DNA from 4 places in the Peribacillus sp. YIM B13482 genome. Region 3 is predicted to be linked to each of the others. Evidence: riboswitches for the same ligand, from Rfam matches in the RefSeq annotation. Region 3 holds a riboswitch; each other region holds the start of a gene.
The links. A riboswitch is a leader RNA that binds a small molecule or an ion and turns the genes downstream of it on or off. The one in region 3 is predicted to bind S-adenosylmethionine.
Positions count from the first base shown of each region.

Region 1 (5,138 bases), on a different contig from region 3:
ACTTTTCTAATATATTTCGTAAGTTCCGCCGTCATTTCATAGCGAAGGAACGGAGTAATTAAATATATGCCCTTGAATTTTTCCCTTGCCGCGTCCACTAGCTCTCGTGCGATATTCACCCCTTCAATCCTTGACTTTACAGGGTCATCCCCCGCTAAAGCCATAGCCCTTCTAACATTATCAGGCAATTTGATGCCTGGGATTTCATTATGGATGAATTCGGCGTTCCGTGTGCTTGTCAAGGGCATGATACCGATGAAAATCGGGGTCTCTAAATGTTTTGTAGCTTCATATACCTCTTCAATCTGCTCCACCGAATAAATTGGCTGTGTCAAAAAGGATTGAGCACCGCATGCAATCTTCTTTTCCATTCTCTGAACAGCTTTATCCAGATATTTCACATTGGGATTAAAAGCGGCGGCAATTTTAAAATTTGCCCGTTGGCCCAAACTTTGACCGGAATAGGAAAGACCCTCATTAAATTGTTTGACCATACTTATCAGGTCAAACGACGATAAATCATAAACCGAAGTGGCACCTGGGAAGTCCCCAATTTTAGAAGGATCTCCGGTGATGATCAATAACTCGTTCAGCCCCACTGTCTGCAGACCCATTAAATGTGACTGCAGGCCAATTAAATTTCGATCCCGGCATGTTATATGCACCATCGGCGTTACATTCAATTGGTTCTTCAGTAAATTAGCCAGTGCATCATTCGATATCCTTGGTGAAGCAAGTGAATTATCCGCTAATGTAATTGAATCGACCCCTGCTTTTTTCAAAACCTCAGCACCAGTCATGAAACTCTCTATTCCCAACTTTTTCGGTGGATCAAGTTCAACTAGTATCGTCCTTTCAGTTTTGGCCTTTTCGTAAAGTGGGATTTCCAACTCTCTATCAATCACTTCAATTATTTCTATTTCACGGATTTTAGTAATTTTCTCTTTTACTGGTACCAAACTTCCAATTGCATTCTTTACAGCTTGAATATGCAAAGGCGTCGTTCCACAGCAGCCTCCTATGATCGTGGCACCTTGCTCACGCAGCTCGAGGGCACTTGAACCGAAATATTCCGGTACAGCTTTATAGACAAGCCTTCCATCCACATAATCCGGAAGGCTGGCATTAGGATAAATGGCAATCGACGCTTGCTTTGGCAAACTTACTTCTTCCAAGGCCCTAATCATATGATGTGGACCGAGACGGCAATTCACCCCAACAACATCGGCACCCAATTGCTCAAGTTTTTGAAAGGCTTCATTTAAATGGATTCCATTTTGAAGATTACCCAGTTCATGCATCGAAACATTTGCGATGATCGGCAGTCCAGTTTCATTTTTAACGATTTGCAGGACGGTTTCAAGTTCTTCCAGGTCATAGAATGTTTCTAGGAGAATCCCATCAGGATTTTCCATCAGCAGACTGTATAGCTGTTCTCGAAAACCTCGCTTTATCTCTTCAATGCTTAAATCCGATTTCCTGATACTCCGCTGTGCCCCTATGGTACCGAAGACATATGCCTTTCCTTTTGCCGCTTTTTTAGCAAGGATGACTCCCTGGCGATTGATTTTGCTTACTTCATCTTCTAGTCCATGGCGTTTCAATTTGTTGAAGTTGGCTCCGTAGGTATTCGATTGAAGGATATCTGCACCAGCTTCCAAATAAGCACGGTGGATGGACACTATTTGATCTGGGTTCGTACAGTTTAATTCCTCATAACATTGATCGATGCCATTAGAGTACAGTAAGGTCCCCATTGCCCCTTCCCCAACCAGCATTCTTTCTTTCACTTCTTTACGAAAATTCATCATTACATCCTCTCTCAAAAACAATCCTGTTTTTGTCGTTTTCTATGAGTATGAGAGAAAAGAAAAAAAACCTTCTCAAAGAAGAAGGTTTTTTGAAACATTCTCCTCATCTATCAAGCTCTGCTTGTTGGATTTAGCACCTTTGCCTAAGCTGGTTGCTGAGGTTTCTTCGGGCCAGTCCCTCCACCTCTCTCGATAAGATCCATTTATATAATTTTCACAAGATTTCAAAATTTGATTATATTTAATTTACATTAATAATCTGTCAATTTCAATACCTGATCGTCATTTTTTTCACTTTTGCAAAAATCATTCAATCTTTTGCAGCCTGGACTCCCTTTAATATCCTCTGTTTCCAGTCTTCCGCTAACGAATCCAGTTTAAGTAAAGCGTTTGCGCCTTCCAGCCCATCTCGTTTATGAAGGATCACCTCTGCTGCATAATGAACTGAAATTTTTTCTTGCAAACGATCTATTAGCACGATTTCGTTTTGTTTATTTATCGTTCCTTCTTGAAGTACTTTTGCAAAATAACCAGTGAAACTCGTTTTTAGCACGAGTTCCAAAAACTTAGGTTCTTGATTGAAGTGGGAAATGGTCGAACAAGGAATCCTCCCCTGGTTAATTTGAACAATCACTTCGCCTATTTGATAAATATCGCCGATATATGTTGATACTTCCGTCATCCCCGCTATGGTTAAATTTTCACCGAATGCAGGGATATCCAGCTTTTTAGAGAATTTTTCATTCCATAATGAATAATGCTCAAAGGGGTAAAAGCACAAAGCCCGATCAGGACCTCCATGGAACCTTACATTACCTACCCCATCACCAATTATGCCAGATCTAGTTACTGTCACATTATCCTGTGCTTGTTTATCCATGGCTGAAAAGATATCGATATTCGAAAAATTTTCCTGTTTGGCCCTTCCGGCATGAAGCGATTTGATTTTTCCATTTTCCATTTTTAACATCATCTTCCGTTCATTTTAATTTATATCATCCCATATGTTTAAATTATACTAAAAATCCATTTTTTCTGTAATTATTTATGAGAATATAGTGGATCGGAACATACAAAATCCCCCATGATCGGTCGAATATCATTGATTTCCAGAAAAAATCATAGGATAGTTTAGTAATTTTGTTGCTATTTCAGAATTAAATATGGTAGAATATGAACACAATATATAGTCGAAAACTACAACCGTTCGCCTATATGTTGATTTTCACGATTGAATTCCTCATTGTCGCTCTTTAGGGAGCGAATTTTTTTGCCTTCATTTGCATCCACTATTTTCTTTTAATCCCATTAATCGGATCACATCTTGATCCAATACCTATTTGTACATGCATTACTTATGTAATTTTAACGAATTATTTCTTTGTAAAGTCTTTCATAATCTTGCCATTCCCTTGGCTAAAACGAGCAAAAAGCCGAGCGACATAATGCGTCTTCCGCTCAGCTTCCTGTTTTATGCTTGTTTCTTTTTTTTCGGTGCCGCTTTCTTTCGGGTCGTCTTTTTCTTTTCTGGTTCATCATGTTTCGTTCGGTCAATGGATGCCTGTAAAGCCTCCATTAAATCTGTTACATTGTTGGAAACTGGCTCTTTTGTTTTGGCTGTAATCGTCGTTTGTCCCGTTTTCTTCGATTCAATCAATTCAAGTAATGCTGTTCGATAGTCATCGGTGTATTTTGCCGGATTGAAAGTAGTCGTTAATTGATCTATCAATAACACGGCAGTATCTATTTCCTTTTTTACAATGGTATCATTAGCAGGGATATTCGGTACATCCGCTGTTGAGCGAACTTCATCCGGGTAATGGATCGTTTCCATCACCAAGGTATTATCAACGACTCGAATTACCGCCATTTGTTCTTTTGAGCGAATGATGATTTTCGCTAACCCTACCTTATCCGATTCCTTGAGGGCCTGTCTCAGAAGGGAATAAGCCTTTATCCCTCCATCATTAGGCGACATGTAATAACTCCGGTTAAAATATATGGGATCTATTTCTTCTATTTTAACGAAATCCACAATTTCCACGGCTTTTTCTTCGTTTTGTTTTTTCAGTTGCTCTAGTTCATTGTCTTCCAAGACAACAAATTTTCCCTTTGTATACTCAAAAGCGCGGACTATATCATCCTTACCCACTTCTTTCTGGCATACCGGACAAACTTTTTCGTATTTAATCGGTGAATGACATTCCTTATGCAACGTCCTTAAAGAAATATCCTTATCCTCCGTTGCAGCATGAAGTTTAATCGGAATGTTCACCAAACCGAATGATATGCTCCCCTTCCACATCGTATGCATATTCGTCACCTCATAACTTATTTTTAAAGAGAAGAACAATTTTATTATTCCCCTTTGTTCAAAAAAAACCGAAAAAACAATTGCCAACTCTAACACTTCGTTTTTTTGGCAAAATAATGTTAATCAATTATTTGCGGAGGTAAAACTAAATGAAACCAATGCTGCCAACCTATTACCCTGAAGCCCCCACCTCCAAAGATTGGCGTTATGAGGTCAAATATGACGGCTTTAGGACAATTTTAACGATAGACTCCGATACGATAAGCATCTCGAGTCGAAACGAGAAGGAATTATCACCACAATTCCCAGAAATCATTGCTTACATCAAAAATTTGGACCTGGAAGATTATCTCCCGCTACAGTTAGATGGAGAGTTGGTTTGGCTTACCAATCAAGCAAAGGCCGACTTTTGCCAAATACAGTGGCGAGGGCGCCTTGGGAAACAATCCTTAATTTCAGAAAAAGCTCATTTTTCGCCATGCCGGTTTATTGCGTTTGACCTGATTCGCATCAGCGGAAAGGACATAGCTGCTAAACCTATGGAAGAACGAAGGGGATTCATGCTGAATATGGGTGAAGCACTTGGTTTTCCTATGCCGCCTGACCCCAACGATAAGGCTTTGATCCAAATAATTGAGAGTTTTGACGTTTTGGATAATGCCTTGAATAAGGTCATCCTATTAGATGGCGAAGGGGTTGTCGCTAAGGAAGTTCGGGGTACTTGGCAAGAAGGAAAACGTACTACATCTTGGATCAAAGTGAAAAATTGGAAGACCGTTTCTTGTTTCATTACAGCATTGCACAAAGAAAATGGTTACGTTTCCCTCGCAGTTTTAAAAGAAGGTGCCGCAACGAAAATCGGAAGTGTTAAAAATGGACTGAGTGCTCAAGATAAAAGGATATTGCATGAACTGATCAAGCAAAATGCATCAGATGAAGATGCACAATTTTTTTATATCCATCCATCCATTTGCATCGAAGTTCAATTCCTACACGTATATGAGGAAAATGAA
Region 1 covers NZ_JBHZPF010000016.1:61,913-67,050, reverse strand. Annotated here, with positions in the region: gene ACFX4L_RS10520 (bifunctional homocysteine S-methyltransferase/methylenetetrahydrofolate reductase) at 1-1,808, opposite strand, end outside; SAM riboswitch class I at 1,912-2,010, opposite strand; gene ACFX4L_RS10515 (MOSC domain-containing protein) at 2,122-2,772, opposite strand; gene ku (non-homologous end joining protein Ku) at 3,283-4,125, opposite strand; gene ligD (DNA ligase D) at 4,275-5,138, shown strand, end outside.
Region 1: another riboswitch for S-adenosylmethionine. It lies ahead of ACFX4L_RS10520 (bifunctional homocysteine S-methyltransferase/methylenetetrahydrofolate reductase); the one in region 3 lies ahead of ACFX4L_RS17535 (YezD family protein).

Region 2 (5,138 bases), on a different contig from region 3:
CTGTATGTAAATCTCCATGAAGCAAGGATTCCTGCTCGGTTTCAAAGCTTTGTTTCAGCTTGGCGACTTCAAGTATCACATCTTGATCATTCCAAATACTTTTGGCGGCATCAGTCAATTCCACCTCGAAATCTCCGGGGAGCTCCTCGAAAAAAGGATCCGTGAAAATGTAGACTTCAGTGATTCTGCAAAGCTCCGGATTCGTGAAGTGTCGGGCCACTTCTTTTTTCGCAGAGGGTTCTAAATGATAATCGGATGTATAAAATGCCGTCTTCGCTACATACTCACCGATATGCTGTGAAAGCAATGGATATGGATCACCATCGATTAATCCTGTTCTAACGATTTTCAAGTGCGATAAATCTTCCATGACTGTGATCGCAAGCTGTTCATCCGAATAATAGACTTGCGGTACGAATTCGGGGCAATAGCTTTTGAAATGAATAAGTGCATTCGCTTCAATGGCAGCCCTTTTCAATGTCAGCGGCCAGCTTTCGCCAATTACCTTGGCATATGGGACAGCCTGTTTGATTATTATTCCTTTATTTGTATCAGTTTCTGTAATATGAAAAACATAATTTAAGTTACCATCTCCGATTTCTTTACAGTTTAAACTGGCATCCGCATTGACCAACCCAAGTTTTTTTGCAAAGGTTATAGCTGTTTCGTTTGTCAATCTTTTAAAATTCGAATGGTTTTGAGTCATTTTTTTCCCTCCAGGTTCAAAATAAGAATAAAAAAGCCTCTTTCATATAGAAAGAGGCAGAAGTTTTGGCTTCGGACCTCTCATCTCCCAGAAAAATGAATTCTGGTGGAATTAGCACCGTGCTCTGTGGATTTTATAATCCGGCGGTGGATCCGCCCCATTTCACAATGGTATTACAGTCGGTTGCTGGGCTTCATAGGGCCTTTATCCCTCAGCCTGCTCTTGATAAGAGTATATGTATTCTGAAATTTTAATCTTCGGGAAAATAATATCAACTTTTTAAATAGTTTGTCAATGGGGAAATTAATAAAAGTCCGGCCGGCGATCTTCGAATACAGGTATTTTGTTACGTGCTTCCGTAACTTTAGTGAAGTCCAAGGTGCCTGTCAATAGTTCGTTTTCTTCTCCCGCTTCACTTACGATAACTCCCCATGGATCAATAATCAAGGAATGACCAGCAAATATATTATTGATATCCGAACCTGAACGATTAACGGCTACAACATAGGCTTGGTTCTCGATGGCACGACTAATCAATAAGGCTCTCCAGTGATCGAGTCTGGGCTTAGGCCATTCTGCGGTTACGAATAGAACTTCGGCACCTTGAACAGCATGGGCTCGCTGCCATTCCGGGAAGCGGATGTCATAACAAATGAATCCAGCACATATTTTTTCATCAAGAGTGAATAAACCTTTTTTTTCACCTGGCTGCAGGTAGCGATGTTCATCCATCAATTGAAATAAGTGAAGCTTATCATACTCTTTAATGAGTTTTCCATCCTTATTGATGATGATCATGGTGTTATAGATACCCTTGCTCGTTTTTTTGGCAATGGAACCGCCTACGATGTGAATCTCGTGTTTCCTTGCCTGTGTTTTAAGGAATTCAATCGTTTTTTCCGCCTCTTGATCAGCAATCTCATTTAACCTGGTCAAGTCGTATCCAGTTGTCCAAAGCTCTGGTAAAATGACGATATCGGGTTCTGACCGTGCTGCTTCTTCCAACCATTGTTCAGCAACCTGAAAATTGATATCCGGTTGCCCGAATGCTATATCCATTTGAATACAGGCTATTTTCCACTTCATCGTTTAAAACCCCCACATGTAAAAAATGCTTTACAAGACTATGATAAACATATATCATTTGTGACTATAATTTCAAGAAATTTCAGAGAAGGTGTATAAATGTTGCAATTCGAAAAATCCGGAAAGCTTCAGGACCTGCCAAAGCAGTTTTTTGCCTCACTTGTCGCAAAAGTCAATGCGATTACGGCGCAAGGACATGATGTCATTAATTTAGGCCAGGGAAATCCTGATCAACCTACGCCTGAACATATCGTGAAAAGTTTACAGACTGCTGCTGAAAGATCGATTAATCATAAATATTCACCATTCCGGGGACATCAATATTTAAAGGATGCCGCTGCCGTCTTTTATGAACGTGAATATGGAGTCAAGCTGGATCCAAATAGTGAAGTGGCGATTCTCTTTGGAGGAAAGGCAGGTCTTGTCGAACTGCCGCAGTGTTTATTAAATCCAGGTGATACGATCCTGGTTCCTGATCCCGGCTATCCGGATTATCTTTCAGGTGTAGTGTTAGCCCAGGCAAAAACCGAATTCATGCCCTTGACAGAAGAAAATGGTTTTCTTCCGAATTACAAAGTTATACATAAAGACGTGCTTGATAAAGCCAAAATGATGTTCTTGAACTATCCGAATAACCCCACTGGTGCTTCTGCAACTGAAAGTTTTTTTGATGAAACCGTCTCCCACGCAAGAGAGCATTCAATTTGTGTGGTCCACGATTTCGCTTATGGAGCGATAGGGTTCGACGGAAAAAAACCGACAAGCTTTCTCCAGGCAAAGGGAGCGAAGGATGTAGGAATAGAAATATACACACTATCGAAAACATACAATATGGCAGGGTGGAGAGTTGGCTTCGCAATGGGGAATAAAAGTGTCATAGAGGCTCTTGAACTATTACAAGACCATCTTTATGTGAGTCTCTTCCCGGCGATACAGGAAGCAGCGGCAAGTGCATTGCTTGACTCGCAGAGCTGTGTAGAGGAATTAGTGAAGATGTATGAGGGGCGCAGGAATGTTTTCATTGAGGGATTAAGGGCAATCGGCTGGGAAGTCAAAGCTCCTGAAGCATCGTTTTTTGCCTGGCTCAAGGTACCAAAAGGTTTTACGTCAGAGAGTTTTGCAGACTATTTATTAACGCATGCCCACGTAGCTGTTGCCGCAGGAAATGGATTCGGTGAATTTGGCGAGGGTTACGTAAGGGTAGGGCTTCTGACTTCGGAAGAGCGGTTAAAAGAGGCTGTGGAACGAATTCGCACACTAAACTTGTTTTAACGAAGGATTGAGGTATCCAATGTATCCCACCGTTAAATGGTTAAAAACGTATTGACAAAGTATGGAATACCTGTCAGAATACAAAATAAATTCTAAATCTTTCGATACTTGTAACTATATATCAGCGTTTTCTTATTTTGAGCAGGTGGAGGGACTAGCCCTATGAAGCCCAGCAACCGACCGTAATTCCATTGTAAAATGGGGCGGAATTCTTCGCCGGATTTTTAATGAAATCCACAAGGCACGGTGCTAATTCTTGCAGCCAATGGCTGGGGGATAAGAAGATGGCTTTTTAAGCCTCTTCTTATATGAAGGGGCTTTTGCCATTTAGAGCAATGCCAGGTTAATGACTTCGAGAGTTTACTAACGTGTAATAGGAGTGATCAGATGAGCGAGATAGTCGCTACTTATTTAATTCATGACTTTAATGGAAATCATGAGAAAAAAGCAGAGAGCATTGCCTTAGGTTTGACTGTGGGGACATGGACGGACCTGCCCCAATTGGTCCAGAAGCAACTGGAAAAGCATAAGGGACGTGTAGTATCCGTAACGCCACTATCTGAAGAAGAGAGGGCAAACGGCTACTTTAATCGTAAAGTGTACCGTTCGCTAATTAAAATTGCCTATCCGGCTGGGAATTTCTCTAATGATTTACCTGCAATCCTTACGACGGTCTTCGGCAAACTTTCATTGGACGGTGAAATAAAACTGATCGACCTGGATTTTGTCGGTGCTATTCAAAAAGCGTTCCCGGGACCGCAATTTGGCATTACAGGCATAAGGGAAAAGATTGAGGTATTTAACAGGCCCCTGGTGATGAGCATCTTTAAAGGTGTATTGGGAAGGGATCTAACCTTCCATAATGAGCAACTGAAGCAACAAGCGGTAGGAGGTGTTGACCTAGTTAAAGATGATGAGATTCTCTTTGACCAGGAACAGACTCCATTTTTCGATAGAATAAAAACGGGAAAAAGAATTTTGAATGAAGTCTTTGAAACGACTGGCCACCGAACTTTATATGCTGTCAATCTATCAGGGAAAACATTTGATTTATTGGATAAGGCGAAGCAAGCGGCTGAAGCAGGGGCAGATGCTTTATTGTTCAACGTTCATACATATGGTTTGGATGTATTGCAAGCCTTAAGTGAACATGATCATATCAAACTACCGATCATGGCGCACCCCGCATATAGCGGGGCATTGGCATCTTCATCATTTTATGGGATAGGCTATCCATTATTGCTTGGTAAATTAGTGAGGTTATCAGGAGCGGATTTATCCTTGTTCCCATCACCTTATGGAAATGTCGCACTTGAAAAAAAGGAAACATTAGCGATTGCTGAAGCTCTTACAAAAGATGAATTTTCATGGAAAAAGGCCTTCCCTGTACCTTCTGCAGGCATTCATCCAGGCATGGTTCCCGACCTGATCAAGGATTTTGGGCTGGACAGTGTCATTAATGCCGGAGGTGGAATTCACGGACACCCTGACGGAGCAGAGGGCGGGGCCAAGGCTTTCCGTTCTGCTGTTGAAGCCGTACTAGCAGGAAAGGACCTATCAGAAGCGGCGGCTGAGGAAGAAGGACTAAAAAAAGCTCTTGTTTTATGGGGAGGCTTGTAAGAAATAATGAAACCGATCATCTTTTGCGATTTCGATGGAACGATCACCAACATAGATAATATCATTTCTATCATGAAAAAATTTGCGCCACCGGAGTGGGAAAAGTTGAAAGACGATGTCCTTCAGCAAAAAATCAGTATATCTTCAGGGGTCGGTGATATGTTTTCCTTGCTTGATAGTGGCTTGAAGGATGACATCATTCAATATGTATGCGAGACGGCCGGCATTCGTCCAGGATTTAATGAATTCGTTGAGTATACGAAAAAAGCCAACATCCCTTTATATATTGTAAGTGGAGGCATGGATTTTTTCATTGCACCTCTTTTTAATGATATCTTGCCAGCAGATTCCGTTTATTGCAACAATGCATTTTTCAATAAGGAAAAGATTTATATTGAGTGGCCCCACGCTTGTGATGACCAATGTAATAAGGATTGCGGTTGCTGTAAGCCAT
Region 2 covers NZ_JBHZPF010000016.1:33,886-39,023, forward strand. Annotated here, with positions in the region: gene mtnK (S-methyl-5-thioribose kinase) at 1-706, opposite strand, end outside; SAM riboswitch class I at 784-938, opposite strand; gene ACFX4L_RS10355 (carbon-nitrogen family hydrolase) at 1,010-1,792, opposite strand; gene ACFX4L_RS10360 (pyridoxal phosphate-dependent aminotransferase) at 1,892-3,064, shown strand; SAM riboswitch class I at 3,194-3,347, shown strand; gene mtnW (2,3-diketo-5-methylthiopentyl-1-phosphate enolase) at 3,452-4,684, shown strand; gene ACFX4L_RS10370 (2-hydroxy-3-keto-5-methylthiopentenyl-1-phosphate phosphatase) at 4,691-5,138, shown strand, end outside.
Region 2: another riboswitch for S-adenosylmethionine. It lies ahead of mtnW (2,3-diketo-5-methylthiopentyl-1-phosphate enolase); the one in region 3 lies ahead of ACFX4L_RS17535 (YezD family protein).

Region 3 (5,138 bases):
TTCCAATTTCCAGATTTCCGTTTTATTTTTAGCGATTAGTGGATTTTCCGACCAAAATTTCTCGTAAACCATTACATTTCCTCCTTGATTAGATCGCTTTCTTTGCTGTCAAATAGCCGATTACCTGTTCAACGCATTCTTCAATGCTGTATTGGTCGGATTCTAAAATGATTTCCGGTTGTTCAGGTTCTTCGTATGGAGAGTCGATTCCGGTAAAGTCTTTAATGATTCCCTTACGCGCCTTGTCATACAGACCTTTTGGATCACGCACTTCGCACTCTTCGATCGGACATTTTATGTATACTTCAATAAACTCGCCTTCTTCGAGTAAATCACGTACAATCTGCCGATCAGCTCTAAAAGGTGATATGAAGGCGGTCAATACGAACTGCCCACTATCCACGAAGAGCTTGGAAACCTCACCTATCCGCCTGATATTCTCGGTTCGATCCTCTTCAGAAAAACCTAAATCTTTATTTAAACCATGGCGGATATTATCACCATCCAAAACATAACTTCGAATATTCCGATTATATAACTCTTTAGCGACCGCGTTAGCAATCGTTGATTTTCCGGAACCCGAGAGTCCTGTAAACCAAAGAACTGTGCTATCATGCCCGTTCTGCTTCCGGCGGAGCTCCTTGGTCAATGACGTTTCATGCCAAGTGACATTCGTACTTTTACTCATATAATAATCCCCCTCATCATGTGATCCTTCAATTTATGTCCAATCAGTTATAAACTTCATTCTTTTTTAGACCTTCGATCAGCACCTCGATGACTTCTTTACGGCTAAAGGTAGCTGGAGGAATTTCTCCATTTCGCAACATTTCCCTTACCTTCGTTCCGGAAAGGATGACATGGTCTTCCTTTCCATGCGGACAAGTTTTAGCTGAAGCCATATTGCCACATGCTTTACAGTAAAAACTATGTTCAAAGAATAATAGTGTGATCCCTAATTCATCCGCGTTAAAATTCCCAAAGATTTTTTGAGCATCATATGTGCCGTAATAATCGCCCACACCCGCATGATCACGTCCGACGATAAAATGGGTGCAACCATAATTTTTACGGACCATCGCATGGAAAATGGCTTCTCTTGGTCCTGCATAACGCATGGCAGCAGGGAAAACGGCAAGAGAGACACGATCCTTGGGATAATATTTATCAAGCAGCACTTTATAGCTCTCCATTCGTACATCTGCCGGAATGTCATCGGATTTAGTGGCCCCTACAAGAGGGTTTAAGAATAAGCCATCGACAATCTCCAAAGCTGTCTTTTGAATGTATTCATGCGCACGGTGAACAGGGTTCCTCGTTTGGAATCCGACAACGGTTTCCCAGCCTTTTTCAGCAAAGGCTTTCCTTGTCTCAACTGGGTCCAAATAATGGGCTTGAAATAGCGGACGCTTTATTCTCTTGACTAATTTTATTTCTCCGCCGACATATACATCCCCGCGGTTATATAAATTTCTCACTCCAGGATGCTCCCCATCATCCGTTTGATATACTAAAGTCGCTTCCAATTGTTTATCGGGAGTGAAAATATCAGAAACGGAGAGGACCCCATATGTTTCACCCTCATGAGTCAGCTTCACTTCTTCACCTATAATAAGAGATTCTGCAGCTTTTTCAGTCAAAGGCAGCGTAATCGGGATGCTCCAAACATGGCCGCTGCTAAGTCTCATATCCTTGACAACTGTCTCATAATCACTTTTCGTAAAGAATCCTTTAATCGGACTGTAGGCACCAGTGCCTATCAATTCAAGGTCACTTAATGCTATTTCATCAATTTCGATTGACTTTGTTATTTTACTAAAATCATATTTTGGTTCCCAAAGATCGATTAATGTTCCTCCGTGCGGTAGACTGATTGTCATGCTAATTTCCCCCTATGGTTTCTATTTATTTTAAGATAAATGCAATCCGCATTCTGTTTTTTGCGCACCTTGCCAACGGCCTGAGCGTAAGTCATCGGCATTGATGGCAGGTGCCGTACACGTTTTACAGCCAATGCTCGGATATCCATTATCATGCAGGATATTATACGGAAGTCCATTTTTGTGGGCGTAACGCCAAACATCTTTCCATGTCCAATGAATGAGTGGACATATTTTAATCGATTTGAACTTATTATCCTTGTTGATATACTCGGTCAGCGCCCTTGTTTCGGATTGCTCCCTCCGCAGTCCAGAAAGCCAGGCTGTTGCCGTTGAAAGCACATCAGTAAGCGGAGTGATTTTCCGGATGTTACAACACTTATTGGAATCACTAACCCATAATTCATCTCCATATTCCGCTGCTTGTTCCTCAAGCGTCAAGGCAGGTTTCTTCATTTCGATCGAAAGCTTTGGATATCTCTTTTTCACTTGATCGATCAGTTGGTAAGTTTCCTCGAAATGTACATCTGTATCCAGGAAAACAATTTTTGCCGATGGGTTGACCTTCGCCAATAAATCCGTAAGCACGATGCCTTCAATACCAAAACTACAGGCATAAATGAGTTTGTTTCCATATTGTTCATTCGCCCATTGCAGAACTTCCAAAGCACCTTTTGTCTCACTATCTTCAGGAAATGCAGGTAAATCCCCGGTGTTGAAATTTTCATAATTTATTAATGCAGCCAACTTTATTACCCCCTCTAAGAACTTGCTCTATGTTTCACAGGTTAGAGTAACTGTAGATCAATTCCCGTTGTAATCTTCTCGAGTTATATGATCCTAGGAAAAAGAGACGAATCTAACCAATACTCTTTTTATATCAGTTAAACCCGCCTCTAGTTTTTCTAGTCAGCAGATACCTTATTTAATTCTTAGTTTTTCATTTCTTTCCATTTGAATGATTTTACCATCTTGGACAATAAGTGTAATGGATCCATATTTCATTGAATTAAGCATTTCTTGAAGTCGTTCAAATATTTCTGCAAGCTGATTCTCTTTATCCAAACCTGTTCCCCCTTTAAGGAATTCCGGAATATCTTTTTTTAGAGGCTGATTAAACGAATTTCTTAAATTTATATAATTCCTAACAACCTTACATTGCTATGGTTTGCCAATAATTTTTTCGAAAAACAAAAATCTTTCCATGATGGAAAGATTCCAAGGTAAATATTCATTACCTTATCTTCCAAAATGATCAACATTTTGTTGGATGTAGCACCTTGCATATCATGCAGGTTGCTGGACTTCAAAGGGCCAATTCCCTCCGTCGCTCTGGATAAGTTTTATTATTTTAAATATTAACATAAATTTAATCCTTGTCAATGGAGTTTTCTTATAAATTAACTTGGTTTAATATACTGGATGAACTGTTATTTTTATACACACTATTCCATTAATGATTTTATGTTCATTTAAATACGAAAATAGACTCATTTTTTTAGTTAAAGTCTCCAAAAAAATGCGCCTATTTCATTAATTAGCCTATTATTGACGTCTGGAATTATTTTTTAAAAAAATATTCGAATACCAGTCCTTTTGTTGAAGTCGATAGCTTGCAGCCATTAATTCCTTAATTGAATCGCTTCTACAAATTCCTGAACCTGACTCTGAACCCGATCCACTAAATTCAAATCATTAATCGGGTTTTCTGAATTCTGTTTATCTATTTCCTTATCCACAAAATATATGCCCTGCAACGGCTCGCCTTTCAATATTGAAATTAATGGTTTAAGCGCGTAGTCTATCGCCAATAAATGCCTGTTACTTCCGCCAATCATAATTGGCAGCACTGGCTTTCCCTTAAAAGCTCCTTCTGGCAGCATATCAATCAAGGCTTTCAATATGCCTGTGTAAGAGGCCTTATATACAGGTGAACCAATAATAATTCCTCTAGCTTCTTGAATTTTTTCTGAAAGCTTTAAAATTTCTTCACTATTATATTTCCCCTGGAATAAATCATCTGCTGAGAATTCCGTAATTGAGTAATAAGTTGTGGTAAATCCTTCTTTTTCAACTAAAGATTGAATATGTTTTAGTGATATGTCCGTTCTTGATGGAACCGCTGGACTTCCTGATAAAATTACGATTTCGCTCATTATAAATCCCCTCCATGTTACATGATTTCCAGATAAAATCCTCATAATGTCATATCGTGCAGTATGTATTTATCGTAATAGTCTGAAAAATATAAGTCAAATTTTACACTCCTGTTTATTTAATTCACGAATTGACTTCGTCAATAAGAATGATCGCTACCCATTCAAAAATAAAACGGTCATATTTACGACTTGATGCTCATGCCTTTAAATATGACCGTTTTATTATGTATGATTGTTTTTCCCATGAATACCATAAACCAAAAGTTGAGCAATGCTCTTAATTCGCTCAGCAGTAAAATATGGTTCCTTTTTCTGTTGATGAATCTCATAATGAGTGGATAACGCCAATGTGAAGGAAATGATCCCTACATTAAATAGAATAATATCAGAAATATAATGTATCTCTCCGCTATCTATTCTTTTTTGTATTTCTACATGTTTGGCATTCGGCTTGAAAATCTGATCCACATATTGCTTTGAAATATCTTGATCGAATTGCGTTTCCCGAAATAATATCGAAAATTGTTCTTTATTTTCCAGAATTTTGTTTATCATGGTGCAAACGTGATTCTCCACAAGATCATCCGTAGATAGATGGCTAGTCCCGTCTTCAGACTCCTCTTTTTCATTAGGAGTAATTGTAGCCAGAAGCAAATCTTTTTTGCTTTCAAAGTATTTATAAATAGTAGCTTCGGAAACATTGCATGCAGAGGCAATTTCATTCGTTCTTGTCATGTCAAAACCTTTGGTGGCAAAAAGCGTCCGGGCTACATTTATGATTCGTTCTTTGGTTTGCTGCCCTTTTTTCAAAAATATCAACCTTCTTTTATAAAGATAAGACCGGTTTCACCAATCTATTTCCCATGATATCTCGATGGTGCTAATCGGTCAATATTACCTTTGATCTATAGAAATCAATATTCCCAAATATCATATATAGAAAATCATTTAAAAGATGCATAGCCATCATCAACCATGACTACACTTCCATTAATTGCATCCGCTTCTTCCAAAGATAATAGATAGACAGCATTTGCGATTGCTTCTGGCTTAATTAATTTACCGCGCATTTGACTTGCATGCAATTTATCGATGATTC
Region 3 covers NZ_JBHZPF010000039.1:31,855-36,992, reverse strand. Annotated here, with positions in the region: gene ACFX4L_RS17555 (nitrite/sulfite reductase) at 1-72, opposite strand, end outside; gene cysC (adenylyl-sulfate kinase) at 89-688, opposite strand; gene sat (sulfate adenylyltransferase) at 732-1,880, opposite strand; gene ACFX4L_RS17540 (phosphoadenylyl-sulfate reductase) at 1,911-2,615, opposite strand; gene ACFX4L_RS17535 (YezD family protein) at 2,802-2,918, opposite strand; SAM riboswitch class I at 3,117-3,223, opposite strand; gene ssuE (NADPH-dependent FMN reductase) at 3,503-4,036, opposite strand; gene ACFX4L_RS17525 (TetR/AcrR family transcriptional regulator) at 4,262-4,849, opposite strand; gene ACFX4L_RS17520 (SDR family NAD(P)-dependent oxidoreductase) at 4,984-5,138, opposite strand, start outside.

Region 4 (5,138 bases), on a different contig from region 3:
ATCATCACGCTCCGGTTCGTTGAAGATTTCATGATAAAGCTTCGGCCATTCCTTATATTGCTTTTCACTGGCCAGGTTATAATTAAACCACTCACGAACCGCCTTCTTATTCACGATTCGGTCATCTCCGCCCTGCATGACCAAAAGCGGCACATCCTGAAATTCGGGAATCTCTTCAAAAGCATCCTTCATCGCCTGTGCAAGCTCGCGATACCAGCGAATCGAAACCTTCGTGATATATAATGTATCGTTTCTATCGGATTCACGAATTTCCGCACTTCTCGTCGCCATTTCAGGTGTCAATCCGGAATCTACTCTTAACTGAGGCATCATGATGTTCAAACCATGGGAGATGGTTGTCAGGAACTTCCGCGGCTTCGTCACGAGGCCTAAACATGGAGAAGAAAGAATCACCCCTGCAATGTCCCATTCCTCTTCCTGAAGAAGGCGTATCGAAATCAAACCGCCCATGCTATGTCCAAGTAAAAAGACCGGCAACGAATATTCGTAAGCCTCTTCTATCCAGCTTTTCACTTCGTCTAAATATTCATCAAAGGAATCGATATGTCCCCGGTAGGCGCGAGTTGTCATACCCTGCCCAGGAAGGTCGCCCATGACGACATGGTATCCAGCTGAAAGCCACATTTGTGTTAACCACTTATAACGGCCGTGATGTTCCATCGCCCCATGAATGATGACAATTACGCCTTTTGCGTCTCCTTCTGTCTCCCATTTCCACATTCGAAATCCCCCTTTCACTTTTCACTTGTTGTATACGATCCATGATAGTTAAAATAATATATATAAATTATAACCATATTCGTGATTTTCGCCAAAAAAGAAACCTAACAAGTTGTACATTTATATTATAAATAGCCAAGTGTATTTGCATACGGTATATTAAAATAATACATAAAAACATTCACTTCGGAAAGGAAATGATTGAAAATGATTATTTATCCGTTTAAAGGTAAAGAACCTGATATCGCTGAAAGCGCTTATATTGCTGAAAACGCTGTCGTGACAGGTGATGTGAAAATTGGTGAAGAATCGTCAATTTGGTTCAATTCCGTCATACGCGGCGATGTATCCCCAACCATCATTGGGAACAAAGTCAGTATACAGGATAACAGCGTTCTGCACCAAAGCCCAAATAATCCATTGATCATCGAGGATGAAGTAACCATTGGCCATCAGGTCATTTTACATAGCTGTAAAATCCGAAAAGGAGCTTTGATCGGCATGGGCTCGATTGTGCTTGATGCAGCGGAAATCGGCGAAGGGGCTTTTATAGGTGCAGGCAGTCTCGTTCCCCAAGGCAAAGTCATTCCACCGAACATGTTGGCATTCGGACGCCCAGCTAAGGTCATTCGTGAAATCAACGAAGAAGACCGTCAGGATATGGAACGTATCGTACGCGAATATGCTGAAAAAGGGCAATACTACAAAACGGCAGAACGTATAAAATAAACTGAATATAGCGGGAACTTATAGGTACGCACCAAACTTACGAACTCACGAGTATATGAGCCAAATTCACGAGTAAATGAACCAAACTCACGAGTATTCGCACTAAACTCACGAGTAAACGAGCCAATCTCACGAGTATTCGCACTAAACTCACGAGTATATGCACCAAACTCACGAGTATTCGCACTAATCTCACGAGTAAACGCCCAAACTCACGAGTATTCGCACTAAACTCACGAGTAAACGCCCAATCTCACGAGTATTCGCACTAAACTCACGAGTAAACGAGCCAAACTCACGAGTATTCGCACCAATCCATGAGTTTATGCACCAAACTCACGAGTATTCGCAACAATCTCACGGGTATACGCACCAATCTCACGAGTATTCGCACTAATCTCACGGGTATATGCACGTGAGTGGATTTCTATGGGATTTCTTGAATTATTCCCTCTGACGGCAAAATAAGTCAATAAAAAAAAGGTGTCCGCTATAAGCGGGACACCTTTTCATTTATTGATTATGCTTGTGCTTTTAATGTTTCTGCTTTATCTGTGCGTTCCCATGGAAGATCGACATCTGTACGGCCAAAGTGTCCGTATGCAGCTGTTTGTTTGTAAATCGGGCGACGAAGATCAAGCATTTTGATGATACCGGCTGGACGAAGGTCGAAGTTAGCGCGAACTAGGTCAACAAGGACTTCTTCGCTAACAGTACCAGTTCCGAATGTATCAATCGAGATCGATACAGGCTCTGCCACACCAATTGCGTATGCCAATTGAACTTCCGCTTTGTCAGCAAGGCCAGCTGCCACGATGTTTTTCGCAACGTAACGAGCAGCATATGCCGCAGAACGGTCAACTTTAGTAGCATCCTTACCAGAGAATGCACCGCCGCCGTGACGAGCGTATCCGCCATACGTATCAACGATGATTTTACGTCCAGTAAGACCAGCATCCCCTTGAGGTCCGCCAATTACGAAACGGCCAGTCGGGTTGATGAAGTACTTAGTTTCAGCATCGATCAATTCAGCTGGAACAACTGCTTTAATTACATGTTCTTTTAAATCTGCTTGAATTTGTTCAAGCGTAATTTCTGCATCATGTTGTGTAGAGATAACGATCGTATCTACACGTACAGGACGGTTATTCTCATCATACTCCACAGTTACCTGTGTTTTACCATCAGGGCGTAAGTAAGCAAGCGTTTCATCTTTACGAACTTGAGCCAGGCGGAATGAAAGTTTATGTGCCAATGAGATCGGAAGCGGCATAAGCTCTTCAGTTTCATTACAGGCAAATCCGAACATAAGACCTTGGTCCCCTGCACCGATTGCATCGATTTCTTCCTCTGACATGTGTCCTTCACGAGCTTCCAATGCTTTATCGACGCCAGCTGCGATATCGGCAGACTGCTCATCAATTGAACTTAATACAGCACAAGTTTCAGCATCGAAACCGTATTTCGCACGTGTGTAGCCAATTCCTGCAATCGTATCACGAACGATACGCGGAATATCCACGTAAGCGGATGTTGTAATTTCTCCAGCAACAAGTACAAGACCTGTTGTTACACTTGTTTCGCACGCAACACGTGCATTTGCATCCTTAGCAAGGATAGCATCTAAAATGGAATCTGAAATCTGATCACAAATCTTGTCCGGATGGCCCTCTGTAACAGATTCAGAAGTAAATAGACGTTTCTTTGACATCATATTTCCTCCTTGGAAGTTAGTATGTTGTAGGCATAAGCCTGATTTTTTACGGAACTCGTTTCCCTCATTAGTTTCAACTATAGACACAGAATTACTTATTAAAAACACAAAAACCTTCCCTGGCAAATGAGGAAAGGTTTAAAATTCTGTCTTCTATCCTTTCACTCTTATCGTTCAAGGGTTTTTTACCTTGCTCAGGTTAGCACCATCACCACTATTCCTTGAAGAACCATCGCTTTATTTTCGGCGATCGATCTTGGAGTCAAGTTCAATATGGCAGGTTGCTGGGTTTCAAAGGGCCTGTCCCTCCACCAACTCGGGATAAGAGAATCCGTACAATTTAAGATATTATCGTATCTGGTTGGAATTTGTCAATGCTTTTCTAAAAAAGAACATTTCCCCCAGAATGGGGTTCACGTGAAAATACGTGTTGGTTCAACGTCTTTAAAGGGTTTCCAAGCCAGGGCGAATAGAAATAATGAAAATTGCCATTAATAATAGAACATTGAGAAAAAGAATTGGAAAGGCATCATGATTTACCATTCAAAATTAAGATGCTTCCATGAAAGTATATGCGATCATCCTGACTCGGTTCCTTCCCATTTAAATTGATTAATGCGGCCAGTTGAAAATTATCACAAAAAAAAATAAATAGTATAGACTATTTAAATGAATGTGTTATACTAATTGTAATATAAAAACTTAAACAAAGGAAGGTACCTCATATATGAATTCTGTAGATGTTTCTAATGAGTTACACCAATTATTAACAGGAAACAATGTTCAAACTCAACTTTCAGTTCCTCAATTGGTTGAAAAGGTATTGAGCAGAAACGAAGGCGTTTTAACATCAACTGGAGCAGTAAAAGCTGAAACCGGCAAATATACTGGTCGTTCACCTAAAGATAAATATATCGTGGAAGAAGCATCTGTTAAAGATAAAGTCGATTGGGGTTCAGTGAACCGGCCAATTTCCGAAGATGTGTTCAATAAACTATATAATAAAGTAGTTGACTACCTAAAAGCAAAAGAAGAGATTTTTGTTTTCAAAGGTTTCGCTGGTGCAGACGAATCATCACGCCTTCCTATCCAAGTTGTTAATGAATATGCTTGGCATAATCTTTTCGCCCATACTTTGTTCATCCGTCCAAACGAAGAGGAACTAAGAGGTCACGAATCAGAATTCACAATACTTTCGGCACCTAATTTCAAAGCAGATCCAGAAGTGGACGGAACTTCTTCTGAAACTTTCATCATCGTTTCATTTGAACGCCGCACCATCCTTATCGGCGGAACGGAATATGCAGGAGAAATGAAAAAATCGATCTTCTCGATCATGAACTACTTACTTCCAGAGGCTGGAATCCTTCCAATGCATTGCTCTGCTAACGTAGGACGTGAAGGGGACGTCGCTTTATTCTTCGGACTGTCCGGTACAGGTAAAACAACGTTATCCGCAGACACTAATCGTAAACTGATTGGCGATGACGAGCACGGCTGGTCTTCTAACGGTGTTTTCAACATCGAAGGCGGCTGCTATGCTAAAACGATCAACCTTTCACGCGAAAAAGAACCACAAATTTTCGATGCGATCCGTTTCGGTGCCGTATTGGAAAACGTAGTTGTTGATCCTGAAACACGTGAAGCGAACTATGATGATAGTTCATTAACAGAAAACACTCGTGCTGCATACCAAATGCAAGCGATCGATAACATCGTGAGCCCAAGTATCGCAGGACACCCAAATACAATCATTTTCTTAACAGCTGATGCTTCAGGCGTACTGCCTCCAATCAGCAAGCTTTCCAAGGAACAGGCAATGTTCCATTTCCTAAGTGGGTACACAAGTAAATTGGCTGGTACTGAAAGAGGAGTAACTTCACCGGAAGCTACATTTTCAACATGTTTCGGTTCACCATTCTTACCGCTTCCCGCTACACGCTATGCTGAAATG
Region 4 covers NZ_JBHZPF010000036.1:35,762-40,899, reverse strand. Annotated here, with positions in the region: gene ACFX4L_RS16860 (alpha/beta hydrolase) at 1-741, opposite strand, end outside; gene ACFX4L_RS16855 (gamma carbonic anhydrase) at 952-1,470, shown strand; gene metK (methionine adenosyltransferase) at 1,991-3,184, opposite strand; SAM riboswitch class I at 3,349-3,512, opposite strand; gene pckA (phosphoenolpyruvate carboxykinase (ATP)) at 3,912-5,138, shown strand, end outside.
Region 4: another riboswitch for S-adenosylmethionine. It lies ahead of metK (methionine adenosyltransferase); the one in region 3 lies ahead of ACFX4L_RS17535 (YezD family protein).